3 regions of the Halomonas alkalicola genome follow, and region 1 is predicted to be linked to each of the others. Evidence: predicted binding sites of a transcription regulator. Region 1 holds the regulator's gene; each other region holds the start of a gene.

Region 1 (10,052 bases):
TCTGACCCTCACCCCCCGAACCGGAGCTCCCATGCCCCACACCCTCCCGCTGCAAGACCCCCGCCTGGTGGACCGCCTGCGCCGCATCCGCCTGCTGGCCCTGGACGTCGATGGCGTGCTCACCGACGGCCAGCTCTACTTCCAGGCCGACGGCATCGAGATCAAGGCGTTCAATGTGCAGGATGGCCACGGCCTCAAGCTGCTCAAGCGTGCCGGCATCGAGGTGGCGCTGATCACCGGCCGCGACTCCCCGACGGTGAGCCGCCGCGCTGCGGCGCTGGGCATCCCGCACGTCTTCCAGGGGGTGGAGAAGAAGCTGCCGGTGCTGCGCGACCTCTGCGCCCGCCTAGGCCTCGAATTCGACCAGGTCGCCTACTGCGGCGACGACATGCCAGACGTGGGCGCCATTCGCCGCGCCGGCGTGGGCATCAGCGTGCCGAACGCCCCGGAGTACATCCAGAAGCACGCCGACTGGGTCACCGTGAAGGGCGGCGGCCAGGGCGCCGCCCGCGAGATCGCCGACACCCTGCTCAAGGCCCAGGGCCACTGGGACGCCGTGATCGACACCTACCTGCACGGGGCCGGCTGAGCCCATGGCCCTGCCGCGGCCGTCGTTTCGGGTCTGGCTCTTCCTGCTGCTGGTGGCGCTGGGTGGCATGCTGGTGCTGCTCGACTCGCGCAGCGTCAGGGAGCCCGGCGCGGTCCCCCGGGACGAAGCCGGCGAGCCGGACTTCTACCTGGAGGGGGCACGACTGACCCGCTTCGACGGCGAGGGGCGCGCCCATCAGCGCATCGAGACGCCACGCCTGGTGCACACGCCCCACGACGACGTCACCCGCCTCGAGACTCCCGACGCCCGACTCTACGACAACGCCGGCCGGATATGGCTGGCCGAGGCCGACAGCGGCGTGCTGGGTCCCGGCGGCAACCCGCTCACCCTCTCCGGCAGCGCCAGGCTCCACGCCCCCGAGGAGCGCTGGCAGCTCGACACCGAGGTGCTCCACTACGACGCCGAGAGCGGTCACGCCTGGAGCGACACCCCGGCCCTGCTCCAGCAGCCCCCCCAGCGCATGAGCGGCGAGCGCTTCGACGCCTGGCTCCATGACAACCGCGCCCGACTGACCGACAATGTGCGCGGCCACCATCCGCCCGAGACCCGAGAGGACCCCCAGCCATGAAGCGAACCTCCGCCCTGCTGCTCTGCCTGCTGCTGCCGCTGGTCGCCGCGCCGACCCTGGCCCAGGGCCGCGATGCCGAGGCCCCCATCGAGGTGGAGGCCGACCGGCTCGATCTGGACGACCGCGCCGGCACCGCGGTCTATACCGGCGAGGTGGATATCCGCCAGGGCAGCATGCGCCTGACCGGCGATCGGGTGGAGATCCAGCGCAACGCCCAGGGCCAGCTCTCCCGCGCCATCGCCACCGGCGAGCGCGCCTATCTGGAGCAGCAGCCCGACCCCTCAGAGCCCATGGTGCGCGGGTGGGGCCGCACCATCATCTACCACGTGGCCGAGCGGCGTATGGAGCTGATCGACCGCGCCGAGCTGCACCAGGGCGGCGATACCTTCGACGGCGGCTATCTGGAGTACTTCCTCGACCGCCGCGTGGTCCAGGCCCGCAGCGAGGGCGAGGGTGTCGAAGGACGCCAGCGCATCCGCATGACCCTACAGCCCGAGCAGTAAGGCCGCCCATGAAGACCCTCCATGCCCGCCACCTGGCCAAGAGCTACAAGCGTCGCCGCGTTGTCCAGGACATCAGCCTGGCCATCCGCCAGGGCAGCATCGTCGGCCTGCTCGGCCCCAACGGCGCCGGCAAGACCACCTCCTTCTACATGATCGTGGGGCTGGTGCGCGCCGACGCCGGCGAGGTGGCCATCGACGGCCTGGACCTGTCCCGGGCCGCCATGCACCAGCGCGCCCGCGCCCGGGCCGGCATCGGCTACCTGCCCCAGGAGGCGTCGATCTTCCGCAAGCTGTCGGTGGCCGACAACATCATGGCGATCCTCGAGACCCGCAAGGATCTCGACCGTGAGGGGCGCCGCGCCCGCCTCGAGCAGCTGCTCGAGGAGTTTCACGTGACCCATATCCGCGACAACCTCGGCATGAGCCTCTCCGGCGGCGAGCGACGGCGTGTGGAGATCGCCCGGGCCCTGGCCACGGAGCCCGCCTTCATCCTGCTCGACGAGCCCTTCGCCGGCGTCGACCCCATTTCGGTGGGCGAGATCAAGGGGGTCATCCGCCAGCTCAAGGCCCGCGGCATCGGCGTGCTGATCACCGACCACAACGTGCGCGAGACTCTGGATATCTGCGACACCGCCTACATCGTCGGTGACGGCAAGATCATCGCCGAGGGCAACGCCGAGGCGATCCTCGCCAACCAGCGGGTGCGCGAGGTCTACCTGGGCGAGGACTTCCGGCTCTGACCACAATCCCCTGATATGCCTGTCGTTATTAGATGACGGCATACCGATTGCGGGTGGCACAGAAGTTGCTTAACAAGCGCTTGCATGCCCGCGTCGCCCGCGCTAGGGTGAGGCCTTCCGGCCACTTCCCGGCACAAGAGGGCAGACGATCACGATGGCCATGAAAGCCTCCCTTCAGCTCCGCGTCGGCACGCAGCTGACCATGACGCCCCAGTTGCAGCAGGCGATTGCCCTGCTGCAGCTCTCCACCCTCGACCTGCGCCAGGAGATCCAGCAGGCCCTGGAGTCAAATCCCATGCTGGAGCTCGACGAGGGCTTCGGCGAGCAGGCGGTGAGCGAGGCCCCCGAGGACGACTGGGCCAGCGAGATTCCCGACGAGCTCAGCACCGACAGCGACTGGTCGGACACCTACCAGGACCTGGGGGCGCCGGCCGGCGGCGAGGGCCCCGATTTCGAGCGCGAGGCGAGCGCACAGAGCCTGCAGGGCCACCTGGCCTGGCAGCTGGCGATGACCGACCTCGACCCCCGCGAGCAGCAGATCGCCGAGAGCCTGATCGATGCCGTGGACAGCGCGGGCTACCTGGCGCAATCCCTCTACGAGATCCGCGACGGCCTCAAGTCCCAGGGGCTCGGCGGGCTGCGCAGCGCCGAGGTGGAGCAGGTGCTGCTGCGCCTGCAGCAGTTCGAGCCCACCGGCGTCTTCGCCCGGGACCTGCGCGAGTGCCTGATGCTGCAGCTCGCCGCCCTGCCCGACGACACCCCGCTGCTGCCCCAGGCGCGCCGCCTGGTGCGCCAGTTCCTCGAGGCCCTGGCCGGCGACGACCGTCGCCTGCTCAAGCGCCGCCTCGGCCTCGACGACGACGCCCTGGAAACGGCCATCGCCCTGGTCCGCTCCCTGGACCCGCGCCCCGGAAGCGCTTACTCCAGCCTCGAGAACGACTACGTGATCCCCGACCTGGTGGCACGCCAGGACAGCCGCGGCTGGCACGTGGAGCTCAACCAGGAGGCGCTGCCCCGTCTGCGCATCCAGCCCGACTACGCGGCGCTGATCCGCCGCGCCGACAAGAGCCAGGACAACCAGTTCCTCAAGGACCACCTGCAGGAGGCGCGCTGGCTGATGAAGAGCCTCTCCAGCCGCAATGACACCCTGCTGCGGGTGGGCCGCGAGATCATGGCCCGCCAGCTCGACTTCCTGGAGCAGGGCGAGGAGGCGATGAAGCCGCTGATCCTGGCCGACATCGCCCAGGCCGTGGAGATGCACGAATCGACCATCTCCCGGGTCACCACCCAGAAATACATCCACACTCCCCGGGGGGTGTTCGAGCTGAAGTTCTTCTTCTCCAGCCAGGTGGGCGGCAACGGCGAGGGCGACGCCCACTCCAGCACCGCCATCCGCGCACGGATCCGCAAGCTGATCCAGGAGGAGCCGCCGCGCAAGCCGCTCTCCGACAGCAAGCTGGTGACCCTGCTCGAGGAGGCCGGCATCCAGGTGGCCCGCCGCACGGTCGCCAAGTACCGCGAAGCCATGGGCATCCCCTCCTCCAGCGAGCGCAAGCGGCTGCGTTGACCCCATCTCCCAGCATGCCTCGGGGCGGCGGCCGCGTCCCGTGCCGGCCGCCGCCGGGAGACGCTTCGATGACCTGCATCAGGCCCGCCACGGCGGCGTCAGGCCGGGGGGTATGCAAGGCAGGAAAAAGGGTTACAATCGACCCACAACCAACGAGCAAGGAGCGTGTCATGCAAGTCAATATCACCGGCCATCATGTGGAACTGACCGATGCCCTGCGTGGCTATGTGGACGAGAAGCTGGCTCGCGTGGAGCGCCACTACGACAACATCACCAACGTGCAGGTGACCCTGTCCGTGGAGAAGGAGCGCCAGCACGCCGCCTGCACCCTGCATGCCGCCGGCGCCGACCTGCATGCCGAAGCCCAGGACGGCGACATGTACGCCGCCATCGACGCCCTGGCCGACAAGCTGGACCGCCAGCTGGTCAAGCACAAGGAGAAGGCCCAGGCCCGCGCCCAGGGCGCCGGCGCTCGCTGAGCCCATCATGTCACTGGAAGCCATCCTGCCCCCGGAGCGCACCCTGTTCGGCGTGCCCGGGGGCAGCAAGAAACGGGTGCTGGAGTTCTTCAGCACCTTCATCGCCCAGAATACGCCAAGCCTCGACAGCCAGGAGGTATTCAGCCGGCTGATCGGGCGCGAACGCCTGGGCAGCACCGGCATCGGCAACGGGGTGGCCATCCCCCACGCCAGAAGCCCCCACTGCAAGGCCCCCATCGCCGGCTTCCTGAAGCTGGCCGAGCCGGTGGACTTCGACGCCATCGACGGCGAACCCGTCGACCTGGTGTTCGTGCTGCTGGTCCCCGAGGAGGCCGATGACGCCCACCTCGCCCTGCTGGCCCAGGTGGGCGGGGTGATGAACGACGCCGACACCCGCAGCGGGCTGCGCCGCAGCGAAAGCCAGCGCGAGCTCCACGAAAGGCTCATCGAGGCGATTCGACGGCAGGGATAGCGCCCACGGGCACCCGGCCAGATTGACGACCAGGAGATCCCCCATGCAGCTCGTGATCATCAGCGGCCGCTCCGGCTCGGGCAAGTCGATCGCGCTGCAGGCCCTGGAGGATCTCGGCTACTACGCCATCGACAACCTCCCGGCCATGCTGCTCGGCTCGCTGGTCGATGAGCTGGGTAGTTCGGAGTCGCCACGCTCCTCCATCGCCGTCAGCATCGACGCCCGCAACCTGCCGCAGGCCCTGCAGAGCTTTCCCGCCCAGCTGCAGGCGCTCCAGGCCCGTGGCATCGCCTGCCAGGTGATCTACCTCACCGCCGATGCGCGCATCCTGCTCGAGCGCTACTCCGCCACCCGACGCCGCCATCCGCTGACGCGGGACAGCCAGATGACCCTGGCCGAGGCGATCGATTCCGAGGAGCTGGCGCTCTCCGAGATCCGCGACCTGGCCGACCTGGTCATCGATACCTCACGGCTATCGGTCCACGAACTGAGGCGCCGTATCGCCGACCAGGTGGCACTCCACCAGCCCGACCAGCTCACCCTCACATTCGAGTCCTTCGGCTTCAAGCGCGGCGTGCCGCTGGACGCCGACCTGGTGTTCGATGCGCGCTGCCTGCCCAACCCCTACTGGGACCCGCAGCTGCGCGCCAGCACCGGCCGCGACGCGCCGGTCATCGAGTTCCTCGAGACCTACCCCCTGGTGGAGGCGATGCGCGCCGATATCCAGGCCTGGGTGGAGCGGTGGCTGCCCGCCTACCTGGCCAGCCACCGCAGCTACCTCACGGTGGCCATCGGCTGCACCGGCGGCCAGCACCGCTCGGTCTACCTGGCGGAGCGCCTGGCCGCGAGCCTGGCCGCCTCCCACCCCCTGGTCCGGCTCCGCCATCGCGAGCTGGGCATCCATGACACCCTGCTCCCGTTGCCGGACCCGGCGACCGACGTCACACCTCATCAAGGAAGTTGAGCGTGCCGCAACGCAAGCTGACCCTGAGCAACAAGCGCGGCCTGCATGCGCGCGCCGCCACCAAGCTGGTGCAGTGCTGCCAGCCCTTCGCCGCCTCCATCAGCGTGGCCAACGGGCCCATGCGCGGCGACGCCGCCAACATCATGTCGCTGCTGATGCTGGCTGCACCCTGCGGCACCGAGCTCACGGTGAGCGCCGAGGGCGAGGATGCCGAGGCGGCCCTCGAGGCCATAGAAGCGCTGTTCGAGGCCCGCTTCCACGAAGATGAGTAACGGAATGGCTGCGCTCGGCCAAGCGGCGTTGAAGCCCTCCTCACAATGCTCATTTAGGTTCCCTAAACTCCGCTTGCTCGTCGGGCTTCGCCTTGCCTGACCTTCGCTCGCTCATCCCTCTCCGTCGCAGACTGGGTCTCCCGGGTTAACCCGGGGGGTCAACTACCCGCCACGGTCATCTCGTCGATCAGCCAGCTGCCGGTATGGATGCTGCCGCGGGTGTCGGTATCGCTGCCGATGCCGGCCAGGCCCCTGAACATCGCCTCCAGATTGCCGGCGATGGTGAACTCCTCCACCGGGTGCCGGATCTGGCCATTCTCCACCCAGAAGCCTGCCGCGCCGCGGGAGTAGCCCCCGGTCACGGCGTTCACCCCCTGCCCCATCAGCTCGGTCACCAGCACCCCGCGCCCCATGCGGGCGAGCAGCTCGTCCCGACTGGCCAGCGGCGCGTCGAGGCGCAGGTTGCGGGCGCCGCCGGCGTTGCCGGTGGTCTGCATGCCGAGGCGCCGGGCGCTGTAGGCGGAGAGCATGTAGCTGGCCAGGCGGCCATTCTCGATGAAGACGTTGTCCCGGGTCTGGACGCCGTCACCGTCGAAGGGGGAGCTCGCCATGGCCCCCACCTCCATGGGACGCTCCTGGAGGCTGAACCACTCCGGGAAGAGCCCATCGCCGAGGCGGTCGCAGAGGAAGGAGGCCTGGCGATAGAGGGCGCCGCCGGCAATGGCCCCCATCAGCGAACCGACCAGCCCCGAGGCCAGGGTCGGGTCGAAGAGCACCGGCATCCGCCCGGTGGCCGGCCGCCGGGCACCCAGGCGGCGCAGGGTGCGCTCGGCGGCGCTCTCACCGACCTTCTCGGGGGCCAGCAGGTCCCGGGGGTTGCGCGCCGAGGTGTAGTCGTAGTCCCGCTGCATGCCGCTGTCGTCGCCGGCGATCAGCATGCAGGAGAGCGAGTGGCGGCTGCCGCGCTGGGTGCCCAGGAAGCCGTGGCTGTTGGCATAGACCCGCACCCCCTCGCCGCTGGAGAGGGAGGCGCCGTCGGAGCTCCTGATACCGGGGCGGCGGCGGCCGGCGGATTCGCAGGCCAGCGCCAGCTCGATGGCCTCCTCGGTGGAGAGGGGCCAGGGGTGGTGGACGTCGAGGTCGGGCAGCTCGGTGGCCATCAGCTCGGCGTCGGCGAGCCCCGCGGCCGGGTCCTCCCCGGTGTGGCGAGCGATGGCCAGGGCCTTCTCCACCACCGCACGGATCGACGCCTCCCCGGCGTCGGTGGAGGAGGCACTGCCCTTGCGCTTGCCCACGTAGACCGTCACCGCGATGCCCTGATCGCGGGAGAGCTCCACCGTCTCCACCTCGCCCTCACGCACGCTTACGCCGACGCCCTGGTCGACGCTGGCGCCCACCTCGCAGGCGTCGGCGCCGAGCCGACGGGCCAGCTCCAGGGCCATCTGGGCGCGGGTCTCCAGCAGGGCCTGCTGGGCGGCGGCATCGAATGCCTGTGTCATGGGTCTCTCCTCGTCTGCCGGCCCTGCGGGCCAACTCTTCGTGATGTTGCGCTCAAGCCCGCCGCCGCGGGCTGGTATACTGTGGCTATTCTCAAGCCCAACCATGGATGCGGCATGTCCCAGGATTCCCCCCTCGAACTGCTCGACCAGCTGATCCAGCAGCAGCCCGACGAAGACGAACGCCCCAGCAAGTCCCAGCTCAAGCGGGAGATGCATGCCCTGCAGGCGCTGGGCGAGGCGATCATCGCCATGACCCCCGCCGAGCGCGCCCGCTTCCCCCTCTCCGACGACATGCTGGCCGCCGTGGAGGAGACCTCGCGCGTGCGCTCCCACGAGGGGCGCCGGCGCCACATGCAGTACGTGGGCAAGGTCATGCGCCGCGAGAACCTCGAGGCGATCAAGGCCGTCTACGACGAGATCGAGCAGGAGAAACTGCGCCGCGACCACGCCTTCCATCGCCTGGAGGCCTGGCGGGACCGCCTGCTCGACGAGGGCGACAGCGCCGTCGAGGCCTTCATCACCGACTTCCCCGAGGTCGATCGCCAGGCGCTGCGTCAGCTGATCCGCAACGCCCAGCGCGAGCGCGAGAGGGGCAAGCCCCCCGCCAGCGCCCGCAAGCTCTTCAAGCTGATCCGCGATACCGCGGGGATGTGACTCAGGACGCCGTGCCGCCCACCGTCAGCTCGTCCAGCTTCAGGGTGGGCTGGCCCACTCCGACGGGTACGCCCTGGCCCTCCTTGCCGCACACGCCGATGCCGGTATCCAGCTCCATGTCGTGGCCGATCATCGAGACCCGCCCCATGGCTTCGGGGCCGTTGCCGATCAGGGTCGCACCCTTCACCGGCGCGGTGATCCTGCCGTCTTCCACCAGGTAGGCTTCGCTTGCCGAGAAGACGAACTTGCCCGAGGTGATGTCCACCTGGCCGCCGCCGAAGCTCACCGCATAGAGGCCCCGCTTGACGCTCTTCAGGATATCCGCGGGATCGTCCTGGCCGGCCAGCATGACGGTGTTGGTCATGCGCGGCATCGGCAGGTGGGCGAAGGACTCCCGCCGGGCGTTGCCGGTGGGCGCCATGCCCATCAGCCGGGCGTTGAGCTTGTCCTGCATGTAGCCGGTGAGGATGCCGTCCTCGATCAGCGTCGTGCACTGGCCCGGGGTGCCCTCGTCGTCGATGGTCATGGAGCCGCGGCGGTCGACCAGGGTGGCGTCGTCGACCACGGTCACGCCCCGGGCCGCGACCCGCTGGCCCATCCGCCCGGCGAAGGCGGAGCTGCCCTTGCGGTTGAAGTCGCCCTCCAGGCCGTGGCCCACCGCCTCATGGAGCAGGATGCCGGGCCAGCCCGGCCCCAGCACCACCGGCAGCTGGCCGGCCGGGGCATCGATGGCCTCCAGGTTGACCAGCGCCTGGCGAACCGCCTCCCGGGCGAAGCGCTCGGCCACCCCCTCGTCGCGCAGCCGCGGCCATGGGGGGTAGCGGCCGCCGCCCCCGGCACTACCGCGCTCGCGGCGGCCGTTGCGCACCACGATCACGCTGACGTTGAGGCGCACCAGGGGGCGGATGTCCGCCGCCAGGGTGCCATCGCTGGCACGCACCAGCACCACCTCATGGACGCCGGTGAGGGACGCGCTGACCTGGCTCACCGCCGGGTCCGCGGCCCGCGCCACCCGGTCCGCCTCCTTGAGCAGGGCGATCTTCTCCTCGGCGGAGAGGCCGGTGAGGGGGTCGACGCCGCCGTAGCGGGCGTCGCTCTGCACCACCACCCTCGGCGCCAGCGCCAGGCGCGAGCCGCTGCGCACGATGCCGGAGGCGGTGCGGCCGGTCTCGGCCAGGGCGTCGGCGGTGATCTGGTTGGAGTAGGCGAAACCGGTCTTCTCGCCGGAGAGGGAGCGCACGCCGACGCCGCCGTCGATGTTGTAGCTCGCCTCCTTCACCTCACCGTCCTCGAGCACCCAGCCCTCGTGCCAGCTGCGCTGGAAGTAGAGGTCGGCGTAGTCGATCCCCGGCCCCAGGGCATGGCCGAGGCCGAGGTCCAGGTCATCGAGGGTCAGTCCCCCTGGGGTGAGCAGGAAGGCTTCGGCTTCGTCGAGCAGGGAACGTCGGGTAGCAGTCATTCGGCACTTTCCACTGAGATCTGCGGCGCGGTCCAGGGACCCCGCACGCGATAATGAATTCGGGTCACGCGGTCGAGGGCGTCACCGAACAGGCGGTCGGCGATGAACAGGGCCCCCCCCACCACCGGCGCCCCGGCCAGCACCGCGGCCAGCGGCAGGTTGCGGCTGATGGGTACCGTGACCCCCAGACGCTGATCCAGCTCCCGCCGCGCCAGGTCGACGCGCCCCTCGAGGGTAAAGCGGGTGGCCGGGCCGTCGACCGTCA
Region 2 (10,052 bases), 1.3 Mb from region 1:
TCACACGAAAGGCACCTTCCCAACAGCCTGTTCAGCCCCAGCACCCTCGAGACCCGGACATTCAATGGCTACGCCGAGGAGGTGGCTGGGCTCTATGCGGGCATGGACCTGAGGAAGCACTTCTGATGGCGGCACGGCGAAAAGGGTGACCCTGGCGCGGCAGTGTGTTACTGGCGGCTCTCGCCCCTCTTCTGCTGTGTAGCTGGCAGGTCACCCAGCTTGCCGCCGGCCCCGAACCGGGGCGCTACCCGCGGTTGAGCCTTGGCCAGGGCACCCGGCGTGGCAAAGATGCCGGCCGGAGTGCCCGAGCGTGATCATTGGGCCGAACCTTGTGTCATCAGGTAGTCGGCCAGGGCCCGGTAGGCGGGTTAGAGCCTGACGCCCGTCCCGTGCACCGGGACTCGTGCCGACTCAGTAGAGATGTACGGCCTCGAAGTGGGCACGTGACTCGCCCTCGTCGTCGACGAGGGTCAGGGTCTCGCCATCGACCTGCCAGCCGGCAACCTCCCCGAGGGCATCGAGCAGCTCGCGTTCGAGTGCCATCGCCGCGCCGGGACAGGCCATCACGGTGGTGGCCACTCGGCCGAACGTTAACCGGTCGCCGTCGCGCTCATACTCGCCCATCATGCGGTTGCAGCCCGTGGAGCCTGCCAGGCGAGACTCCTCGGCATGCAGCACCAGATGCGCCTCCCGCGCCTCATCGATGGCCACCACCTCGCGCTCACCCACGGTCAGCAGCTTCCAGTAGGTGTTCTCCAGGGGCTCGTTGACGCTGTCGCCATCCGAGGCCGCCTCAAACCCGGCGCAACCGGCCAGGGTCAGTGAGCCGACCAGCAGGGCCGTAAGCGAATACTGTTTTCTCATCGAGGACACTCCATTGCCATTCAGGAGCCTTGTCAGACTGCCCGGCGGCATAAGGTTCCCAAGGTCGTGATGTGCGCCTCGGGTGAATCTGCCGGCGGGTCCGCTTTTCCTGCGCTGCCTGAAGGATCTCAGCAGTCTGGACCGCACGGCAGAGCGGCGGGACATGGCTAAGCGCTGTGGTCCTATCGGAATCGATCTCACCAATGCGGCTCGCCATTCGTCGGCGGTCTACTTGGTTGCCTCGTAATGCCTTGTTTATGTTTAGTATTTCGACCACCAATGGCGGCATTTGCACTAGTCATTGGTCGCGCAGGGTGCCTCTGGCCATAGTCGAATCACCAGCAGTCGACACAACACAGACACGCGAAGGGGAACGGCGGCCGACTCCGAGAGGGCCGCAGGCACCCGGCTGGTGAGTCGATCCCACGGACCCAGAGGAGACAACAACATGAAACTGCCGTCACTGATCGAGATTCCCAACGGCGACAAGGTCACCCCGACCTTCTCCGACGCCGAGATGCAGGGCCGCCTGGCCCGCCTGCGCGACTACATGGCCCAGAACGACGTCGAGGCGGTGGTGCTGACCTCCTACCACAACATCAACTACTTCAGCGATTTCGTTTACTGCAAGTTCGGGCGCGACTACGGCCTGGTGGTCACCCAGGATCGCTTCACCACGGTGACGGCCAACATCGACGGCGGCCAGCCCTATCGCCGCAATCGCCTCGGCGACAACATCGTCTACACCGACTGGCAGAAGGACAACTTCTTCAAGGCCGTGAAGCAGCTCTGCGAAGGCAAGCGGCGAGTGGGCGTCGAGTACGACCACCTGACCCTGCAGAACCAGCAGAAGCTGATGGACGCCCTGGGCGACGTGGAGCTGGTGGATATCGGCGTGCCCACCATGAAGCTGCGCATGATCAAGTCCGCCGAGGAGATCGCGCTGATTCGCCAGGGCGCGCGCATCGCCGACGTGGGCGGCGTGGCCGTGCGCGATGCCATCCATGCCGGGGTGCCGGAGTATGAGGTGTCGCTGGCCGGTCAGGCGGCGATGGTGCGCGAGATCGCCAAGACCTACCCCAACAGCGAGCTGATGGACACCTGGGTCTGGTTCCAGTCCGGCATCAACACCGACGGCGCCCACAACCCGGTGACCACCCGCCGGGTGCAGCCCGGTGACATCCTCAGCCTGAATACCTTCCCGATGATCTCGGGCTACTACACCGCCCTGGAGCGCACCCTCTTCCTCGGCCACGCCTCCGACGAGCACCTGCGCCTGTGGGAAGTGAACTGCGAGGTGCATCGCCGTGGACAGGAGCTGATCAAGCCCGGCGTACGCTGCTGCGACATCGCCCACGAGCTCAACGAGATCTTCGCCAAGCACGACTTGCTGCAGTACCGCACCTTCGGTTACGGCCACTCCTTCGGCACCCTGAGCCACTACTACGGTCGCGAGGCGGGCCTCGAGCTGCGCGAGGATATCGAAACGGTGCTCGAACCCAACATGGTCGTCTCCATGGAGCCGATGATCATGATCCCGGAAGGGCGGCCGGGAGCCGGTGGCTACCGCGAGCACGACATCCTGGTGCTCAACGAGCACGGGGCCGAGAACATCACTGGTTTCCCGTACGGCCCGGAGCACAATATCATCCGCTGATGGCTGCAGTGAGCTAGCGCCCTCCCAGCATGGAGGGGGGCGCCAGATTGGCCAGCCCGGCACGGAGAAAGTCAAGAACGTGCCGGGTAGCTACGCTGAGCTCATGCTCACGATAGTAGAGGCCGATACTCACAGCGCCGAGAGCAGGCAGTTGTGCTGTCTCCTTTGCTGCAGTGAAATGCGACGGCACCACCGAAGAGGCCATGGCCGTGAGGCCAAGGCCTTCTTCGACGGCCGAGAGTATTCCGAGTAGGCTTGGGCTCGTGTAGGCAACACGGTAAGGCCTTGCTATCTGCTCTAGCCTGGACTCCAGCATTGCTCGATAGATGCAGCCCTGTGGGTAGGTCACCAGTGGCAGAGTGCTCTCCTCAACAAGCCCTTCGTGGTTCATGACCCAGACGAGCTGATCCAGTCTGTAGTCTCTTCCATCCCTGCTTTCATTTTCCTTTTCTGGCTCCATGACAAGACAGATGTCGTAGAGGTTTTTTTGGAATCTTTGGTAGATTGACTTGCTGATATCACAGTCTACTTCGACCATGATGTTCGGATAGGTGCGTGTCAGGTTTCTAAGTGCCTTGGGAAGAAATGCAAGTTCAAAGTCATTGGGAATTCCGAGCCTTACCTTCCCGGAAACACTATCCCCTCCCATGCGTGATATCACGCGATCATTGATTTCGAGAAGCTGTTTGGCTGCGCCATAAAGATATTCTCCATCTTCTGTGAGCTCCAGGCTGGAGCCTCGGAGAAATATCTGAGTATTTAGCAGCGTTTCGAGCTTCTTTATCTGTAGGCTTATCGCGGGTTGTGAGCGTCCTAACAGCTCGCCCGCACTGGTGAATCCACCGAGGTCCTTGATGGTCACAAAGGTTCTCAGCAAGTCTGTGGGTATGTTTTTCATCTGGTTCAGCCCATTGTTGTGCCTTATGTGAGAATTTGTTTTTCAAATTGGCTTGCCAACATGACTGTAAAATACCTTGATAGGGCCAGGTAAGGCAATGCAGTAACAGGACGCTGAGACCTTTCGATAATGACAAGAGGGTGTGCAAATGAATTCCTGGGTGTTGAGCACCTTTCTGGTGCTAACTTTCTATATGCTGATCCATGCTGGTGCAGCCTACCTCCGCAGGGAGCTGAAGCATAAATCCGCTGAAAGCTCATTGAGGAGGTGACCATGGATGCTTACAAGGTTTTCAATTGGGGGCTTCTGCTCCTCACCTTTGGCCTGCTGATCTATCTGGGCTTTCTCTCGTCAAAATACATGAACAAGAGCGATGAGGGCGGGTTTCTGGTGGCCGGGCGCTCGCTGGGGGCCTTCGTGGCGGCCGGCACCATCGTGGCCACCGGCTTCAGCGGCTGGGGCTTCATGGGCTCCCCCGGCGTCACCTACCAGTTCGGCGCCATCGAGGTGCTGGGCAACTTCTTCTTCGCCCCCGCCATGATGATCGCGGTGCTCTACTTCGCGCGCTTCCTGCAGCGACGCGCTCTGGAGATGGGCAGCAACACCATTCCTGAGTATATCGCCCAGAGCCATGGCGGCGGTGCCATGGGGCGGGTGCTCCAGGGTGTTGCCGGGTTCATCACCATCCTGCTGCTGATGGTGTTCCTGACCAGCCAGATAAAGGCGGTGGGGCTGCTCGGTGCCAGCTGGCTAGGGATCGAGCTCAACCAGAGCGCCTTCCTGATGGTCTCGGTCATCATCATCTACACCATGCTCGGTGGCCTGGCTGCCGTCGCCTGGACCGATACGGTCATGGTCTGCGGCATGGCCCTGGCGGCGGTCATCATCCTGGTGCAGATCCTCACCTCGGTGGACCTGGGCACCTGGGAGGCGTCGCTCAACGCCATCGACCCGGAGCTGCTCAACCCCACCACCGGGGCACACTACGGCGACTCCATCGGCACCGTCTTCCTGGTGCTGCCCTATGCCTTCCTGTTCGCGGCCGTGCTGCCCTACATGGCCATCCGCTTCCTGGCCATGAGGCCGGACGTCAAGCTGCACAAGGTGGGCGTCTATGGGGCCATCCTGGGGGCCCTGCTGAGCCTGATCCCCATCGTGGGGCTCTACGTGCGCATGCATGTGCCCGACCTGGCCGACCCCGACATGGCGATGCCGGTCTACCTGGAGCAGTTCATGCACCCGGCGATCCAGGGGGTGATCACGCTGTTCATCATCTTCGCCATGAAGTCCACCGCCAACTCGCTGCTGCATACGGTGGCCTCGGCGACCTCCCATGACCTGCGCCTGTCGCTGTTCGGAGCGGTCTCCAGCGAGCGTCTGGCGCTGACGATCAACCGTTCGGCGGTGGTGGTGCTGGGCATCGTGGCCCTGCTGATGATGCTCTATGCCCCGCCCTTCATGCTCTCCTGGCTGGGGATCCTCGGCTCCGGCACCCTGCTGGCCAGCATGATCGGCCCGGTGTTCATCTCTACCTTCTGGCAGGGCAGCGCCTGGGGGGCACTCAGTGCCATGCTGGTGGGCTTCTTCACCAGCGGCTACATGATGCTCTTCGCCGACGTGGGCTGGCTGATCGGTCCGCTGACCGGCTGTGCCGTCTCCTCGGCCTGCTATGTGGGCATCTCCCTGCTGAACCGCCAACCGAGCGGTCAAAGTCAGCGTGCCTAGATCTTGTCGCTAAAGCCTGTATGAAGACGCTGAACCAATGGCTCGGCGTCTTCAGCCTGTCCAGCGCCCTCAGCTAGGAGCTGGCAGGCTCCTCCTTCCGACGTGTGTTGTTATCTTGGCTTGAGGATGCGCTCGGGCAGAGGAGATGCTGCACCGCAACAGTGCCTGATGGTCGGTGCTGGTGCATGGGACGCAGCGCTCGCCCGACGCTCGGGGGCGTGAGGGCGATCGGGTGTGCACTATGCACACCTGGGCCAGTCATTCCTTGGCCATCATCGACAGCTCCAGCCATCGTACTCCTCGGATGCCGGGCGATGGCACACCCCTTGCAAAGATCCATGCAGACAGTTCCTCGATGACCCGAATCCAGGAGTGACGCATGGAAAATTCCGACTACCCCCTCAGCGAAGTTCCCCGGGAGGCCCGCAAGGGGCTCATCTCTACCTCGCTCGTGCTGCTGGGCTTCACCTTCTTCACCTCCACGATGTGGGCCGGCGGCGCCCTCGGCGAAGCCTTCGCGATTGGCGAGCTGCTGTGGATCATCCTGATCGGCAACCTGCTGCTGGGCGGCTACGCGGCCACGCTGGCTTATATTGCCTGCCGGAGCGGCCTCAACTCGGTGCTGATGGGCCGCTTCTGCTTCGGTGAGCTGGGCAGCAAGCTGTCCGATGCCATTCTCGGCTTTACCCAGATCGGCTGGTACGCCTGGGGCACCGCGACCATTGCCCTGGTGCTGGTCAAGGCCACAGGTATCCCGGATGCCTTCACGATGCCGCTGATGGTGGCCTTCGGCCTGGCCTTCTGCCTGACGGCCATGGTGGGTTACCGGGGGCTGGACCTGCTCTCCCGGTTTGCCGTGCCGGCCATGCTGGTGTTCATCCTGATCAGCCTCTACCGGGGGCTGATCGATATCGGCGGGTTCGGCGGCCTGGCCGCGCAGACCCCCACTGGCAGCATGAATGTGACGGCGGCCATCACCATCGTGATCGGTACCTTCATCAGCGGGGGCACCCAGGCGACCAACTGGGCCCGCTTCGCTCGCACGCCCAAGATTGCGGTGATCGCGACCCTGGCCGCCTTCTTCGTCGGCAACGGACTGATGGTGCTGACCGGCGCCTTCGGTGCGCTGGTCTACCAGCAGGCGGATATCGTGGATGTGCTGATGGCACAGGGTTTCGTGACCATCGCCGTGCTGATGCTGTTCCTCAACATCTGGACCACCCAGGACAACACCATCTACAACTTTGCCGTTGCCGGCTGCAATCTGCTGCGGATCGACAAGCGCCGGGTTGTCACGGTGGCCGGCGCGCTGGTGGGGACCGTGCTGGCGATCGGTGGCATGTACAACCTGCTCATTCCCTTCCTGCTGCTGCTGGGCACCTTCATCCCCCCCATCGGCGGCGTGATCATGGCCGACTTCTGGCTCAAGCATAAGGGTCAGTATCCCACCCTGGCCGAGGCCAACCTGCCCGCCTTCAACTGGCAAGGCCTGGGTGCCTACGCCTTCGGCTCAGCGGTCGCCTACGGCTCTCCCGTGCTGCCCCCGGTGGTAGGTGTGCTCGCGGCCGTGGTCGGCTACGGGGTGCTTCATCACCTGCCGCTGCGCATGGCCTCGCTGCGAATGGTGAAGGGCTGATGGCGATCTGCTGTGCCGACATCGTGCGCCTGCCCGGCCTGGAAGGCATTCGCCTGAAGGCCGGTCTACAGGGCAGCCAGAATGTCATTCGCTGGCCCTATATTGCCGAGAGCCCCAGCCTCTCGCCCTGGGTACGCGGTGGGGAGCTGGTCTTCGTGACCGGCATCGGGCGGCGGCGGAGCGAGGAGGAGCTGCAGCAGCTGCTTCGCGAGGCGGTGGAGCAGCGGGTGGCGGGTGTCGTCTTCCTCGTCGGCCCCGAGGGCATGGCGGCGATACCCTCCAGCGTCATCAGCCTGGCCAATGCGCTTGGCTGCCCACTCTTCGAACAGCCCTATGCCCTGCCGCTGGTGTCGGTGACCGAAACGCTCAGCAACGCCATCGTGCAGGACCGCCTGGCGGGCCAGTCGGCGAAGCTGTTCCTGTCGCGACTGCTCAATGGCGCGGCAGGCGCGCCAGAGTTGATCGAGCTGCGTGCCAGGGAGCTAGGTCTCTGCGTCGAGGGCGGTTACGTGGTGATGGCCGTGCGTCTGCAGGGTGCCGCGGACGAGGCGGGTAGCCTCGCCCCCACTGCCCAGCAGCAGGAATTGCTGGAACAGCGGATCACGGCCCTGCTCGAGCGACGCGGTATCCGGTGGCCAGTCCTTCAGCAGGCGCAGAGCTGGCTCATGCTGTGGCCTGCCAGCTCGGAGGCCATGGCGGAGCTTCCCGACGAACTGGAGCAGGCGCTGGCGGCCCTTCAGTCGCTGCAGCCCGACGGGACTCTGCATGCCGGTGTCAGCGAGCGGCACGCTGACCTGTGCCAGCTTGCCGATGCGGCCGAGCAGGCCTGCCAGGCGCTGCAGTTTGCCCGTCAGCACCAGGGCAGCCGCCTCTTCTTCCATGAACGGCTGGGCATCGCGCGGCTGTTTGCCGCCATTCCTCAGCGGAGCGCGCTGGTGACGTTCTGCCAGCAGCAGCTGGGTCCACTCTGCTTTGCCCGCGATGGTGATGCCAATGAACTGAAGCAGACGCTCAGGCGCTTTCTCGACAGCTTCGGCAATCTGCAGCAGGCCTCTGCGTCGCTCGGGATTCACCGCAATACGCTGCGGCAGCGGCTCAAGCGCTTCGAGCAGCTGGTGGGTATTTCGCTCCAGGACCCGCATGCACGCCTCAATGTCCAGAATGCACTGCTGATCGAACAGATGCTGTTTGCGCATCACACCCTCGACACCCCGTGATACCAGCAAGAGGTAGACCATGGAAATCATCAATGCCCGTCTGCGGCACTCGTCCGACCTCCATACCCTGACCATCACCAACGGCGTCTTTTCGGCCATAAGGGTTCAGGGCAGCCGACTCTCCGCTGACGGAGGACAGGTCGATGCCGGGGGGAAGCTGCTCTGTGCCCCTTTCGTGGAGCCGCATATCCACCTGGATGCCGCGATGACGGCCGGTGAGCCCAACTGGAACCAGACCGGCACGCTGTTCGAAGGCATCGAGCGCTGGAGTGAACGCAAGCCGATGCTGACCGAGGCGGATATCCGCCGGCGCGTGCAGCAGACGGTGACACTGCTCATCGAGAACGGCGTGCAGCATATCCGCACCCACGCCGATATCACGGACCCCAGCCTGATCGGCCTGCGTACCCTGTGTGCCATGCGCGACGAGCTCAAGGACCGGGTAGAGATCCAGGTGGTCGCCTTCCCCCAGGAGGGCCTGCTCTCCTTCGCCGGTGGTCTGGCGCTGATGGAAGAGGCGCTGGAGATCGGTGCCGACGTGATTGGCGGGATTCCCCACTTCGAGTACACCCGTGAGCTGGGCGAGGCCTCCATGAAGAAGGTCATCGAACTGGCGATCAAGTACGACAGGCTGGTGGATGTCCATTGCGACGAGATCGACGACCCGAACTCGCGCTTCCTCGAGGTGCTCGCCGCCGAGGCGCTCTTCAATGACCTGGGGCCCAGGGTCACGGCCAGTCATACCACTGCCATGGGCTCCTATGACAACGCCTACTGCTCTCGACTGTTCCGGTTGCTGAAGCGCTCTGGAATCAACTTCATCTCCTGCCCGACGGAAAGCATCCATCTGCAGGGGCGGTTCGACAGCTATCCCAAGCGGCGCGGCCTGACCCGCGTCAAGGAGCTGGACGAGGCGGGTATCAACGTCTGCTTCGCCGAAGACTCGATCTGTGACCCCTGGTACTCCCTGGGTAACGGCAAGCTGCTGAGGACGCTCGATTTCGGGCTGCACATCTGCCACATGATGGGCTATCAGGACTTCAGTCGCTCACTCGACCTGATCACCGACAACGGCGCCCGGACCCTGAACATCAGCGCGCGCTACGGCATCGAGGTGGGCAGGCCGGGCAACTTCATCCTGCTGGATGGGGAAGATGACTACAGCGTGGTGCGCAAGCAGGGCGAGGTGCTGATGTCGGTTCGTCAGGGGCGCATCCTGATGCAGCGGGTGCCAGCGCAGGTCGTCCCGACGGGTGAACCCCGTGACACCCGACGCGCGGTTGCCGAGCTGGCCTGAGCCAAATGGCCATGGAGGGAGCTTGTCCGTGGCCATTCAAGAATGAAAGGGGTCTTGTCCACCTTGATGACAGACGGCTCCCGGCGTTGGATCAGCCGAGATCATGGCCGCTGAGCTTGTCGTGAAGTAGTTCCTGAAAAAGCCGGGAGCTGGGAGTGGCGTAAGCGCAGCTCCAGGCGGCAATGGTTTCAACGGAGTAATCATCCCGATCCAATGGAACAATGGCGATGTCATCACGTTGGAAACGTTTGATGCAGTCAGAATACAAGGAGACGCCCATGTTGGCTGCTACCAGGCCAAAGATACCGCTGCTGGTACTGGCCTCCTGTACCACCTGGGGAGTAAAGCCGGCGTTCATGCAGATCGTGAATATATAGTGGCGAAACTCACTCCAGCCACTTTCCGTGCCGAGAATGAACTTCTCGTCAGCCAGCTCCTTGAGGCTCAGCTGCTTTCTCCCGGCCAGGCGGTGGCGCTTGGGAAGAATGACCACGATGCGCTCGAGGGCCGCACGAAAGGTATCTATGCCATCAAGTGCCAGTGGGCCAATGAGAAAGCCCACATCGATCTCATGATCCAGCAGCGCCTTGTGCTGAGTGTGTGATGGCATATAGACAAGGTCTACAGAGATATCGGGATACTTCTCCTTGAAGGTGTCCAGGATGCTGGGCAGTACGCCATTGATGGAAAAGTCGTTATAGGCAATGGAGAGATGGCCGATATCGCCGCTGGCGGCCTGCTGAGCAAGATGGGTGGCC
Region 3 (10,052 bases), 1.4 Mb from region 1:
GGTCCTCCACCAGGATCTCGCGCCCGGAGGCCATCACCGTCAGCCAGCGGCAGGTGTTCTCCAGCTGGCGCACGTTGCCCGGCCAGGGCAGGCGGGTCAGGTGGCTCTCGGCCTCGGGCGTCAGCACCTTGACGTCGGTGGAGAGCTCCTTGGCGGCCTCGGCCAGGAAGTGACGGGCCAGCCGCGGGATATCCTCGCGGCGCTCGGCCAGCTTCGGCAGGTGCACGCGGATCACGTTGAGGCGGTGGAAGAGGTCCTCGCGGAAGCGCCCATCCTCCACCAGGCTCTCGAGGTTCTGGTGGGTGGCGGCGATGATGCGCACGTCCACCTTCACCGGCGTGTGGCCGCCGACCCGGTAGAACTCGCCGTCGGCCAGCACACGCAGCAGGCGGGTCTGGGTCTCGGCGGGCATGTCGCCGATCTCGTCCAGGAAGAGGGTGCCGCCGTCGGCCTGCTCGAAGCGGCCCTGGCGCTGGGCGGCCGCGCCGGTGAAGGCGCCCTTCTCGTGGCCGAACAGCTCGGACTCGATCAGGTCCTTGGGGATCGCCGCCATGTTCAGGGCGATGAAGGGCTTGCCGGCCCGCGGGCTGTGCTGGTGTAGCGCCCGAGCCACCCGCTCCTTGCCGGTCCCCGACTCGCCGTTGATCAGCACGGTGATGTGCGAGTGTGACAGCCGGCCGATGGCGCGGAACACCTCCTGCATGGCCGGCGCCTCGCCGATGATCTCGGCATCCAGCCCCTCGGGCACGATGACCGGGCGCTGGCGCTCCCGAGCGTGGGCCACGGCACGACGCACCAGGGCCAGCGCCTCGTCGACGTCGAAGGGCTTGGGCAGGTACTCGAAGGCCCCGCCCTGGTAGGAGGCCACCGCGCTGTCCAGGTCGGAGTGGGCGGTCATCACGATCACCGGCAGGTCCGGATGGGCCTCGCGCACCCGGGCCATCAGGTCCAGGCCATCGATGCCGGGCATGCGGATGTCGGTGACCAGCACGTCGGGCGGATTGTCGAGCAGGCGCTGCAGGGCGGTGTCCGCGCGCTCGATGCACTCCACGTCGAGGTCGGGTTGGGCGAGGGCACGTTCGAGCACCCAGCGGATGGCGCGGTCGTCATCGACGACCACCACGCGAGCGGCGTCAGTCATGGCGCTTCTCCAGGGGAATCAGCAGTCGGAATTCGGTCTGGCCTGGCTCGGAATCACATTCGATCAGGCCCTGGTGCTGGTGCAGGATCGCCTGAGCGATGGAGAGCCCCAGGCCGCTGCCCTCGGCGCGGCCGGAGACCATGGGATAGAAGAGCGTCTCGCGCAGCGCCTCGGGAACGCCGGGGCCGTTGTCGATGATCGCCACCTCGCACACCAGGCGGTGGCGCTCGGCGCCCAGGGTGAACTGGCGGCGCGCCCGGGTGCGCAGCACCAGCCGCGGCTCGGGCGTCCCCGACTCGGTCATCGCCTCCACGGCATTGCGGGCCACGTTGAGCACCGCCTGGATCATCTGGGCCTCGTCGCCGGCCAGGTCCGGCAGGCTGGGGTCGTAGTCGCGCTCGACCCGCACCTGGGGGTGCTCGACGCTCAGCAGCGAGCGCACCCGCTCCAGCACCTTGTGGATATTGAGCGGCTCGTGGCGGGTCACCCGGTTGGGGCCCAGCATGGAGTCCACCAGGTCGCGCAGCCGATCCACCTCCTCGACGATGATCCGGGTGAACTCCTTCAGGTCCGGGTCGTCGAGGTCGCGCTCCAGCAGCTGGGCCGCCCCGCGAATGCCGCCCAGGGGGTTCTTCACCTCGTGGGCCAGGCCGCGGGTCAGCACCTTGATGGTCTCCTGACGGGTCAGCAGCGCCTCCTCCCGGGAGATGCGCATCAGCCGGTCGCGGGGCTCGATCTCCAGCAGCAGCTCCTCCCGGGAGAGCGGCGTGACCGTGTAGTCCACCGTCAGCGCCTCGCCGCCCAGCATGGTCAGGCGCGCCTCGCGCTGGGTGAAGGGGTGAAATTCGTCCCGGGCCTTGCCCAGTACCGCGCCGAGTCCATCATCGCTCTCCATCAGGGCGCACAGCGCCACACCCTGCACCCGGCTGAGGCTGTTCGCCAGCAGCGCCTCGGCGGCAGGGTTCATCCATCGCAGCCTCAGCTCGCCGTCCAGCAGGACCACGGCGGTGGTGAGGTGCTCCATCAAGCGTTGATACATCGAAGGGGCCATATCGGATCCAGGGTAGACACCAAGCGATTGCAAGAAGCGCGCCAGACTCGCAAGGCCCGCCACCAGGGGCTCCGCGGCGGCGGATCGCCACCCCGCCGCACCAAAATAGTGCAGAAAAGGAAGGGCTGCACGGCGCGGCGGACGATGTCGGTGCACCGAGTGCCCCGCAAGGGCTCAGCGGGAGGTGCCGCGCTCCTCATGACGGCGCAGCGGCGGGTCATCGTCCGGCAGCCGTCGAATGGATTCCGCACCGCGCCGCAGCGGCGAGGGCGCCTCGGCAGGTGGGGGCGGCGGCTTCACGGGCGGGTAGAGCGGCCCGCCGCCATGGGGTGGCCAGCGGTCGCCATGCGGGGGGCGACAGGGCCTCGGGCTGCCGTCCGGGCACCACGGCCAGGGCGCCCAGCGAGGGGGCAGCTAATCGGCGGGCCGGTTGACGCTGGCCCGGTGCACATAGATGGTCACCGGCGAGCTGCGGTGGCGAACGGCGCCGCTGCCGTCGAGCAGCTCCGCCTGCAGCACGTGCTCGCCGGGGTTCATGTTGGCCACCATGAAGGCGGTGGTGTGCATCGCCGTCTGGCTCACCTGGCCGTCCACCAGCAGGCGCACGCGATGGTCCTCGCGCAGCTCGGGCTGGATGCCCAGCTCCACCGGCACGTTGCCCGCCGCCCCCACCGGGAAGGCCTGCTCATGACTGGGGGAGAGGATGCGGAAGCTGTCGTAGGGCATGAAGGGCTGGCCGGGCGAGCCCGTCGCCGCGGCGGCACCGCTGGCCTCGAGCCGTGGCGCCGGCTCGCCGCGGCGCACCTCGCCGCTGGAGGGCACCACGGTCAGCGGCGCCAGCTCCACCTGCTCGCCGCCCCGGTCCGGGTTGTCGGTAAAGACCACGTTGCCCTGGGCGTCGGTGGTGCGATAGATCGTCTGGGCCTGGGCCGCCAGGCTGAACGACAGCCCCACCGCCAGGGCCATCAAGGCCTTGTTCATGGATACCCCCTGCGTGCCGCCTTCCTGGCGGTCTGTGGATGGTGTTGCCTTACCCCTGCTTGGATAGTGAACAAGATAAAGGGGTTCCGCCATGGCGGAACCCCTTTTCGATCAACGCCGGGGCGTCGATGCCGGGCCAGGTCGCGTCGCGCCTGGCCGCTGCCATCATCAGCAGCTGTAGTACATGTCGAACTCGATGGGGTGGGTGGTCATGCGAATGCGCTCCACGTCCTCCATCTTCAGCTCGATGTAGGCATCGATCATGTCGTCGGTGAAGACGCCACCTTCGGTCAGGAAGGCGCGATCCTTGTCCAGGGCATCCAGGGCCTGGTCGAGGCTGTGGGCCACGGTCGGCACCTTCTTGCCCTCTTCCGGCGGCAGGTCATAGAGGTTCTTGTCCATGGCGTCGCCGGGGTGGATCTTGTTCTTGATGCCGTCGATGCCGGCCATCAGCATCGCCGCGAAGCACAGGTAGGGGTTGGCGGTCGGGTCCGGGAAGCGGGCCTCGATGCGCTTGCCCTTCGGGCTCGCGGTGTACGGAATGCGGATGGAAGCGGAGCGGTTACGGGCGCTGTAGGCCAGCATGACCGGCGCTTCGAAGCCCGGCACCAGACGCTTGTAGGAGTTGGTCGAAGCGTTGGTGAAGGCGTTCAGGGCGCGGGCGTGCTTGATGATGCCGCCGATGTAGTAGAGCGCCATCTCGGAGAGACCCGCGTACTCGTCGCCGGCGAACTGGTTCTGGCCATCCTTCCAGAACGACTGGTGCACGTGCATGCCGCTGCCGTTGTCGCCGACCAGCGGCTTGGGCATGAAGGTGGCGGTCTTGCCGTAGGCGTGAGCCACGTTGTGGATCACGTACTTCAGTTCCTGAACTTCGTCGGCCTTCTTGACCAGGGTGTTGAACTTGACGCCGATCTCGTTCTGGCCGGCGTTGGACACCTCGTGGTGATGCACCTCGACGCTCTGGCCGATCGCCTCCAGGGTGTTGCACATGGCACCACGGATATCGTGGAAGCTGTCCACCGGGGGCACCGGGAAGTAGCCGCCCTTGACCCGCGGACGGTGACCCAGGTTGCCGCCCTCGACCTGACGGTCGGTGGCCCAGGCGCCCTCCTCGGAGGTGATCTTGTACATGGAGCCCTCGATATCGGCCTTCCAGTGCACCTCGTCGAAGATGAAGAACTCGGGTTCGGGGCCGAAGAAAGCGGTGTCGCCCAGGCCGGTGGACTGCAGGTAGGCCTCGGCGCGCTTGGCGATGGAGCGCGGGTCACGCTCGTAGCCCTGCATGGTGGCCGGCTCGATGATATCGCAGCGCAGCACCAGGGTAGCGTCCTCGGTGAAGGGGTCGAGGAAGGCGGTGCCATCTTCCGGACGCAGGATCATGTCGGACTCGTTGATACCCTTCCAGCCGGAGATGGAAGAGCCATCAAACATCTGGCCGTTCTCGAAAAACTCCTCGTCCACATCGCGGGCCGGGATGGTGACGTGCTGCTCCTTGCCACGGGTATCGGTGAAGCGCAGGTCGACCCACTTCACGTCATGTTCTTCAATCAGGGCGAGAGTCTTGGCAGACATGGTGTCCTCCGGGGTTGAACTTGGCTCGAAGCCTTGGTGATGCGAGATCGGGATACGTCGAATTCGGGGTACTGCGAAGTTGTAGCACGCCGTGGACACCCTGCCCACGGCAGCCGGCATTCTCTCCGGCGCTGCCCAATACAATGCACGCCTCATGCCAACACTGCACCCCGATGCGGCAAAACAAGAGCAACTTGCTGATTTGAACAATGAAAACGAAACGCTTCGGCGCACCAGCCTGAATCAAGCCCCTTCTGGCGCCCCTGGTAAGCATCGTCCAGCCCCATTCTTTGCACCATGAAAGTGCGAAATGATTCGCCAATGCACCTCTGAAGGGCGCTCGAGGCGTCTCAGGCCCCTCAGCCCTCCCGGCGGGGACAACACCATCCTGTAGCGCCCAGAGATTTCCCACCGAACCCCTTTGATACTCTGAGACACTAACGGCTACACTTCATTACACCACCCCTCGAGGTACCGGCAGCGAACTCCTGGCAGCCGACCCACGACCCAAGGGTGCGGCCTACTGGAGCGGAGTTCGCATGGCTGACATCACCGGCTGCATTCTGATCGACGCCCGCAGCGCCGGCTCCCGCCTGCCGCGGCAGCTGGCCGTCGTCGCCCCGCTGGCCCGTGCCGACACCTTCTTCCTGGGGATCATCGACGACACCGGCGATGCCCGGCTGCCACGCATGGCGCACCGCTACGGCGCACGCCTGCTCAGCGTCCTTCCCGCCCCCCCGGGCCAGCGCATCAACGACGCCATCGCCCACAGTCAGGGCCCGGTGCTGATCTTTCCCGGCATCGGCAACGCCACCAGTTCCGAGGCGCTCTCCCGGCTGGCCGCCGAGGTGGCCGCGGGCCGGGTCGATGTCGCCCTCCTCCCCACCCTGCAGCGCGGCCCGCTGTGGCGCCTGCTGGCCTGGCTCAGACTCGGCCGTCTGCCGCGAGGCGAGGGCCTGTGCCTGTCCCGCGCCTGGTTCGAGCGCATCGGCGGCTGCGACCCCGAGCTGGATGATGCCGCCCTGGACGAACTGCTGGAGCGCCTGCGCGCCTGCGGTGCCCGGACAAGGCCCACCGACGCCTGACACTGGCCGCCGGCCCCGCCCGACCGTCGATCGACTATCCTGCATACGTTGACTGCCCGTCGTGGGCCCGCATTGAGCCGGCCATCCGGCGCCGATAGGGTACGGACTTTACTGACCAACCGGCCGTACACGACAAAAAATGACCGCCAATCCCTCCATCCAGCGCAAGAATTTCTGGTCCGGCCTGGGCGTTGCCGCCGTCGCGGTGCTCCTGCTCACCTGGGTCATCCCCACCTGGGGCGGCCGCGGCTTCGCCGTCGGCATGCACCCCCGCACCCTGGCCACCCTCGGCGCCTGGGTCATGCTCGTCTGTGCCCTCGCCCTCAGCCTGCTCAGCGCCATCGCCCTGCTGCGCACCCGCGAGCCCTTCGTGGCCCGGCCCGACCTCGCCGGCCTCTGGCACCAGACCTGGCCCTTCCTCTATGTGCTGGCCTTCATCGTGGCCATCGACCGCCTGCCGCTGACCTGGGTGGCCCCGGCGATGATCGCCGGCCTGCTGCTGATCCTCGGCGAGCGGCGCTGGCATGTGCTGGCCCTCACCGCGGCCATTCCCACCGGCGGCCTCTATGTGCTGACCGTCCACCTGATGCGCATAGGAGTGGTGTGAGATGGGATTCGATGCCATCCTCGGCTCCTTCGCGGCCGCCCTGCACTACGAGTCCATCGCGGTCATCCTCGGCGGGGTGCTGCTCGGCTATATCGTGGGGGTGATCCCGGGTCTCAACCGGGCGGTGGCCATCGCCATCGCCATCGCCATTCCGCTGACCTTCTACATGTCGGCCTATGCGGCCATCGCCTTTTTGATCGGGCTCTCCAAGGGCACCGCGGCGGGCAGTGCGGTCTCGGCGATCCTGCTCAACACCCCGGGGGAGCCCTCCTCGGCGGCCACCTGCCTGGACGGCTACCCCATGGCGAGCTCGGGCAAGCCGCGCAAGGCCCTCAAGGTGGGCCTGCTGGCCTCGGTGATCGGCGACCTGCTGGCCACCCTGTTGCTGATCGCGGTGGCCATTCCCTTCGCGTCGATCGCGCTGAAGTTCGGTCCCTACGAGCTGGCCGCGATCCTGCTCTTCGCGCTGGTGTTCATCGCCGGCATGGCGGGGGGCTCCTTTCTCAAGGGCCTGGCCGCGGGGGGCATGGGGGTGATCCTCGGCACCGTGGGCCTGGACCCGGAGACCGGCGCCATGCGCCTGACCTTCGGCCATGCGGAGCTGATGGAGGGGGTGCCGATCCTGCCGCTGGTGATCGGGACCCTGGCGCTCGCCGAGATGTTCGTGCAGCTCGACGAGTACCGCCGCAACAAGGGCGGCCGCGTGATCACGCTGGGCAAGGAGGCCGATGACGACCTCTCCTGGCCGGAGTTCAAGGGCACCCTGCCGACCATCTTCAGGAGCACCGGCGTGGGGGCCTTCGTGGGGGCGCTGCCGGGCCTGGGGCCGTCGGTGGGGGCCTTCATGGCCTATGGCCTGGCCAAGCGCACCGACAAGGACCCGGACAGCTTCGGCAAGGGCAACCCCAAGGGCATCGCCGCCGCCGAGGCCTCGGACAACGCGGTGATCCCGGCCAGCTACATTCCGCTGTTCGGCCTGGGCATCCCCGGCAGCGTCTCGGCGGCGCTGCTGGTGGGGGCCTTCATGATCCACGGCATCCAGGTGGGGCCGCTGATGCTGCGCGACCACCCCCAGATGCTCTTCACGCTGTTCTCGGGAATGATCGTGGCCAGCGTGCTGATGCTGGCGGTGGGCTGGTACGGCCTGCGCCTCTTCGCCAAGGTCACCAGCGTGCCGGCCCATATCGTGATCCCGGTGGTGATCTTCCTGTGCCTGGCCGGCATCCAGGTCCAGGGCTACGGCACCTTCGGGCTGGTCACGGTGTTCGCCTTCGCGATCTTCGGCTACTTCCTGAAGAAGTTCGACTACTCCTTCGTGACCTTCCTGGTGGCCTTCATCGTGACCCCGATGCTGGAGATGAACCTGCGCCAGTCGGTGATCCTCTCCGGCGGCGACATCGCCATCCTGCTCGACCGGCCCATCGCCCTGGCCTTCGTCATCTTCACCCTGCTGATGGCGCTGCACCTGGGCTGGAGCAGCTACCGCCAGTCGCTGCGCAAGCGGCTCAAGGCGCCCGAGGCATGAACGATCGCCGGCCATGAGCCGGCGCTACAACAACGCAACCGTGAGGTTCTGACCATGACCATGAAACTGCTGGGTTCCGCCCTTCTCGCCTCCGCCGTGGCCCTCGCCGGCACCGGCCTGGCCCAGGCCGACGACTTCCCGAGCAAGCCGCTGACCCTGGTGGTCGGCTGGGGCGCCGGCGGCAGCACCGACATCCAGGCCCGCGTGCTGGCCGACATCATGAGCGAGGACCTCGGTCAGCCGGTCAACGTGGTCAACCAGCCCGGCGCCGGCGGCGGCGTGGCCCTGGCCCGCCTGGCCAACAGCCGCGACGAGGGCTACACCTTCGTGTTCGGCACCTCCATGACCATCACCTTCGGCCCGCTCTCCTCCGAGACCACCTACGACCTCGACGACTTCCGCTACGTGGCCGGCGTGACCCTCGGCCAGTCGGCCATCGTCACCGGCGAGGATCGCCCCTTCGGTGACAGCTGGGAGGACCTGGTGGCCTATGCCCAGGAGAACCCGGGCACCAGCTACGCCACCCAGACCGCGCTCGACCGCATGATCATCGAGTACATCGCCCAGCAGGAGGGCCTCGACCTGCGCATCGTGCCCACCTCCGGTGGCGCCGGCATGGCCCCGCTGATCCTCTCCGGCGACGTCGACTTCGCCTACAGCGGCGGCACCCACTCCGGCTACGCCGAGACCGGCGAGATGCCGGTGCTGCTGAGCCTGGCCGAGGATCGCCTGGTGGCCTTCCCCGACGCCCCGACCCTGCCCGAGGCCGGCTACGACATCAACGCCGCCGAGATCCGCGTGGCGATGGTGCCCAAGAACACCCCGGACGCCCACGTCGAGCGCCTGGCCGAGGCCCTCAAGGCGGCCACCGAGGACGAGCGCTTCATCGAGATCACCGAGGAGCGCATCCTGATGCCGGTGACCTGGATGCCCGAGGAGGAGGTGACCCAGCTGCTCAGCGACCAGATCGAGGGCTACAAGGCGCTGATCGAGGAGCTCGGCGGCCTGCCCGGCCAGGAGTGAGCCGTGCCGGCCCGGCCTCGCCGGGCCCGGTGACACCCGATGACGGGCGCCCCCGGGGCGCCCGTCTCGCGTTGACAGCCCATCGAAAGCGCGAATCCGCTATTCGCCGGCCAGGGTAGCCTGTACAATGCCGGCCCGACATTCCTACCCCCGCGCCTAGGGCACTGACACAACCGTGTACATAGGTGCGACCCCTTAGATGAGCAGCAACCTATGAACACCGCAACGCCTTCCGAGATCGCCAATCTCCGGAACATCGCCATCATCGCCCACGTTGACCACGGCAAGACCACCCTGGTCGACAAGCTCCTCAGCCAGTCCGGCACCCTGGACCGCAAGGCCGAGGGACAGGAGCGGATCATGGACTCCAACGACCAGGAGCGTGAGCGCGGCATCACCATCCTGGCCAAGAACACGGCGATCCGCTGGAACTCTCCCGACGGCGAGGAGTACCGCATCAACATCGTGGATACCCCCGGACACGCCGACGTCGGCGGCGAGGTCGAGCGGGTGATGTCCATGGTGGACTCGGTACTGCTGCTGGTGGATTCGGTCGACGGCCCCATGCCGCAGACCCGCTTCGTCACCCAGAAGGCCTTCGCCCAGGGCCTCAGGCCCATCGTGGTGGTCAACAAGATCGACCGGCCCGGCGCCCGCCCCGACTGGGTCATCGACCAGATCTTCGACCTGTTCGACAACCTCGGTGCCACCGACGAGCAGCTCGACTTCCCGATCATCTACTGCTCGGCCCTCAACGGCATCGCCGGCCCCGACCCCGAGGAGCTGGCCGAGGACATGACCCCCATGTTCCAGGCCATCGTCGATATCGTCGAGCCGCCCAAGGTGGAACTGGATGGTCCCTTCCAGATGCAGATCTCAGCGCTGGACTACAACAGCTACGTGGGCGTCATCGGCCTCGGGCGCATCAAGCGCGGCTCGGTGAAGCCCAACCAGCAGGTCACCGTGATCGGCACCGACGGCGCCACCCGCAAAGGCAAGGTCGGCCAGGTGATGACCCACATGGGCCTGGAGCGCGTGCAGACCGACGTGGCCACCGCCGGCGA

The links. Region 1 encodes sigma-54, which starts transcription at its own class of promoters, with help from an activator protein. Its sites were predicted from a motif close to TGGCACNNNNNTTGCTNT; they were not measured.
Region 2: a site for sigma-54 is predicted at 5,460-5,477, ahead of codB (cytosine permease). Genes of this name have one in related genera too.
Region 3: a site for sigma-54 is predicted at 2,219-2,236, ahead of glnL (nitrogen regulation protein NR(II)). Genes of this name have one in related genera too.

What each region holds. Positions count from the first base shown of each region.
Region 1 is NZ_CP131913.1:940,293-950,344, forward strand. It holds gene B6N23_RS04520 (KpsF/GutQ family sugar-phosphate isomerase) at 1-5, shown strand, start outside; gene B6N23_RS04525 (KdsC family phosphatase) at 32-589, shown strand; gene lptC (LPS export ABC transporter periplasmic protein LptC) at 594-1,178, shown strand; gene lptA (lipopolysaccharide transport periplasmic protein LptA) at 1,175-1,681, shown strand; gene lptB (LPS export ABC transporter ATP-binding protein) at 1,690-2,421, shown strand; gene B6N23_RS04545 (RNA polymerase factor sigma-54) at 2,576-3,988, shown strand; gene hpf (ribosome hibernation-promoting factor, HPF/YfiA family) at 4,159-4,467, shown strand; gene B6N23_RS04555 (PTS sugar transporter subunit IIA) at 4,475-4,939, shown strand; gene rapZ (RNase adapter RapZ) at 4,983-5,903, shown strand; gene B6N23_RS04565 (HPr family phosphocarrier protein) at 5,906-6,175, shown strand; gene pmbA (metalloprotease PmbA) at 6,334-7,674, opposite strand; gene yjgA (ribosome biogenesis factor YjgA) at 7,789-8,328, shown strand; gene tldD (metalloprotease TldD) at 8,330-9,787, opposite strand; gene B6N23_RS04585 (YhdP family protein) at 9,784-10,052, opposite strand, start outside.
Region 2 is NZ_CP131913.1:2,256,050-2,266,101, forward strand. It holds gene B6N23_RS17140 (hypothetical protein) at 1-126, shown strand, start outside; gene B6N23_RS10780 (META domain-containing protein) at 412-864, opposite strand; gene B6N23_RS10785 (M24 family metallopeptidase) at 1,313-2,521, shown strand; gene B6N23_RS10790 (LysR family transcriptional regulator) at 2,535-3,419, opposite strand; gene B6N23_RS10795 (sodium:solute symporter family protein) at 3,693-5,144, shown strand; gene codB (cytosine permease) at 5,524-6,780, shown strand; gene B6N23_RS10805 (PucR family transcriptional regulator) at 6,804-7,997, shown strand; gene codA (cytosine deaminase) at 8,017-9,294, shown strand; gene B6N23_RS10815 (LysR substrate-binding domain-containing protein) at 9,386-10,052, opposite strand, start outside.
Region 3 is NZ_CP131913.1:2,359,881-2,369,932, reverse strand. It holds gene ntrC (nitrogen regulation protein NR(I)) at 1-1,141, opposite strand, end outside; gene glnL (nitrogen regulation protein NR(II)) at 1,134-2,180, opposite strand; gene B6N23_RS11235 (DUF4124 domain-containing protein) at 2,607-3,173, opposite strand; gene glnA (glutamate--ammonia ligase) at 3,342-4,748, opposite strand; gene B6N23_RS11225 (hypothetical protein) at 5,288-5,833, shown strand; gene B6N23_RS11220 (hypothetical protein) at 5,973-6,440, shown strand; gene B6N23_RS11215 (tripartite tricarboxylate transporter permease) at 6,442-7,965, shown strand; gene B6N23_RS11210 (Bug family tripartite tricarboxylate transporter substrate binding protein) at 8,020-8,988, shown strand; gene typA (translational GTPase TypA) at 9,202-10,052, shown strand, end outside.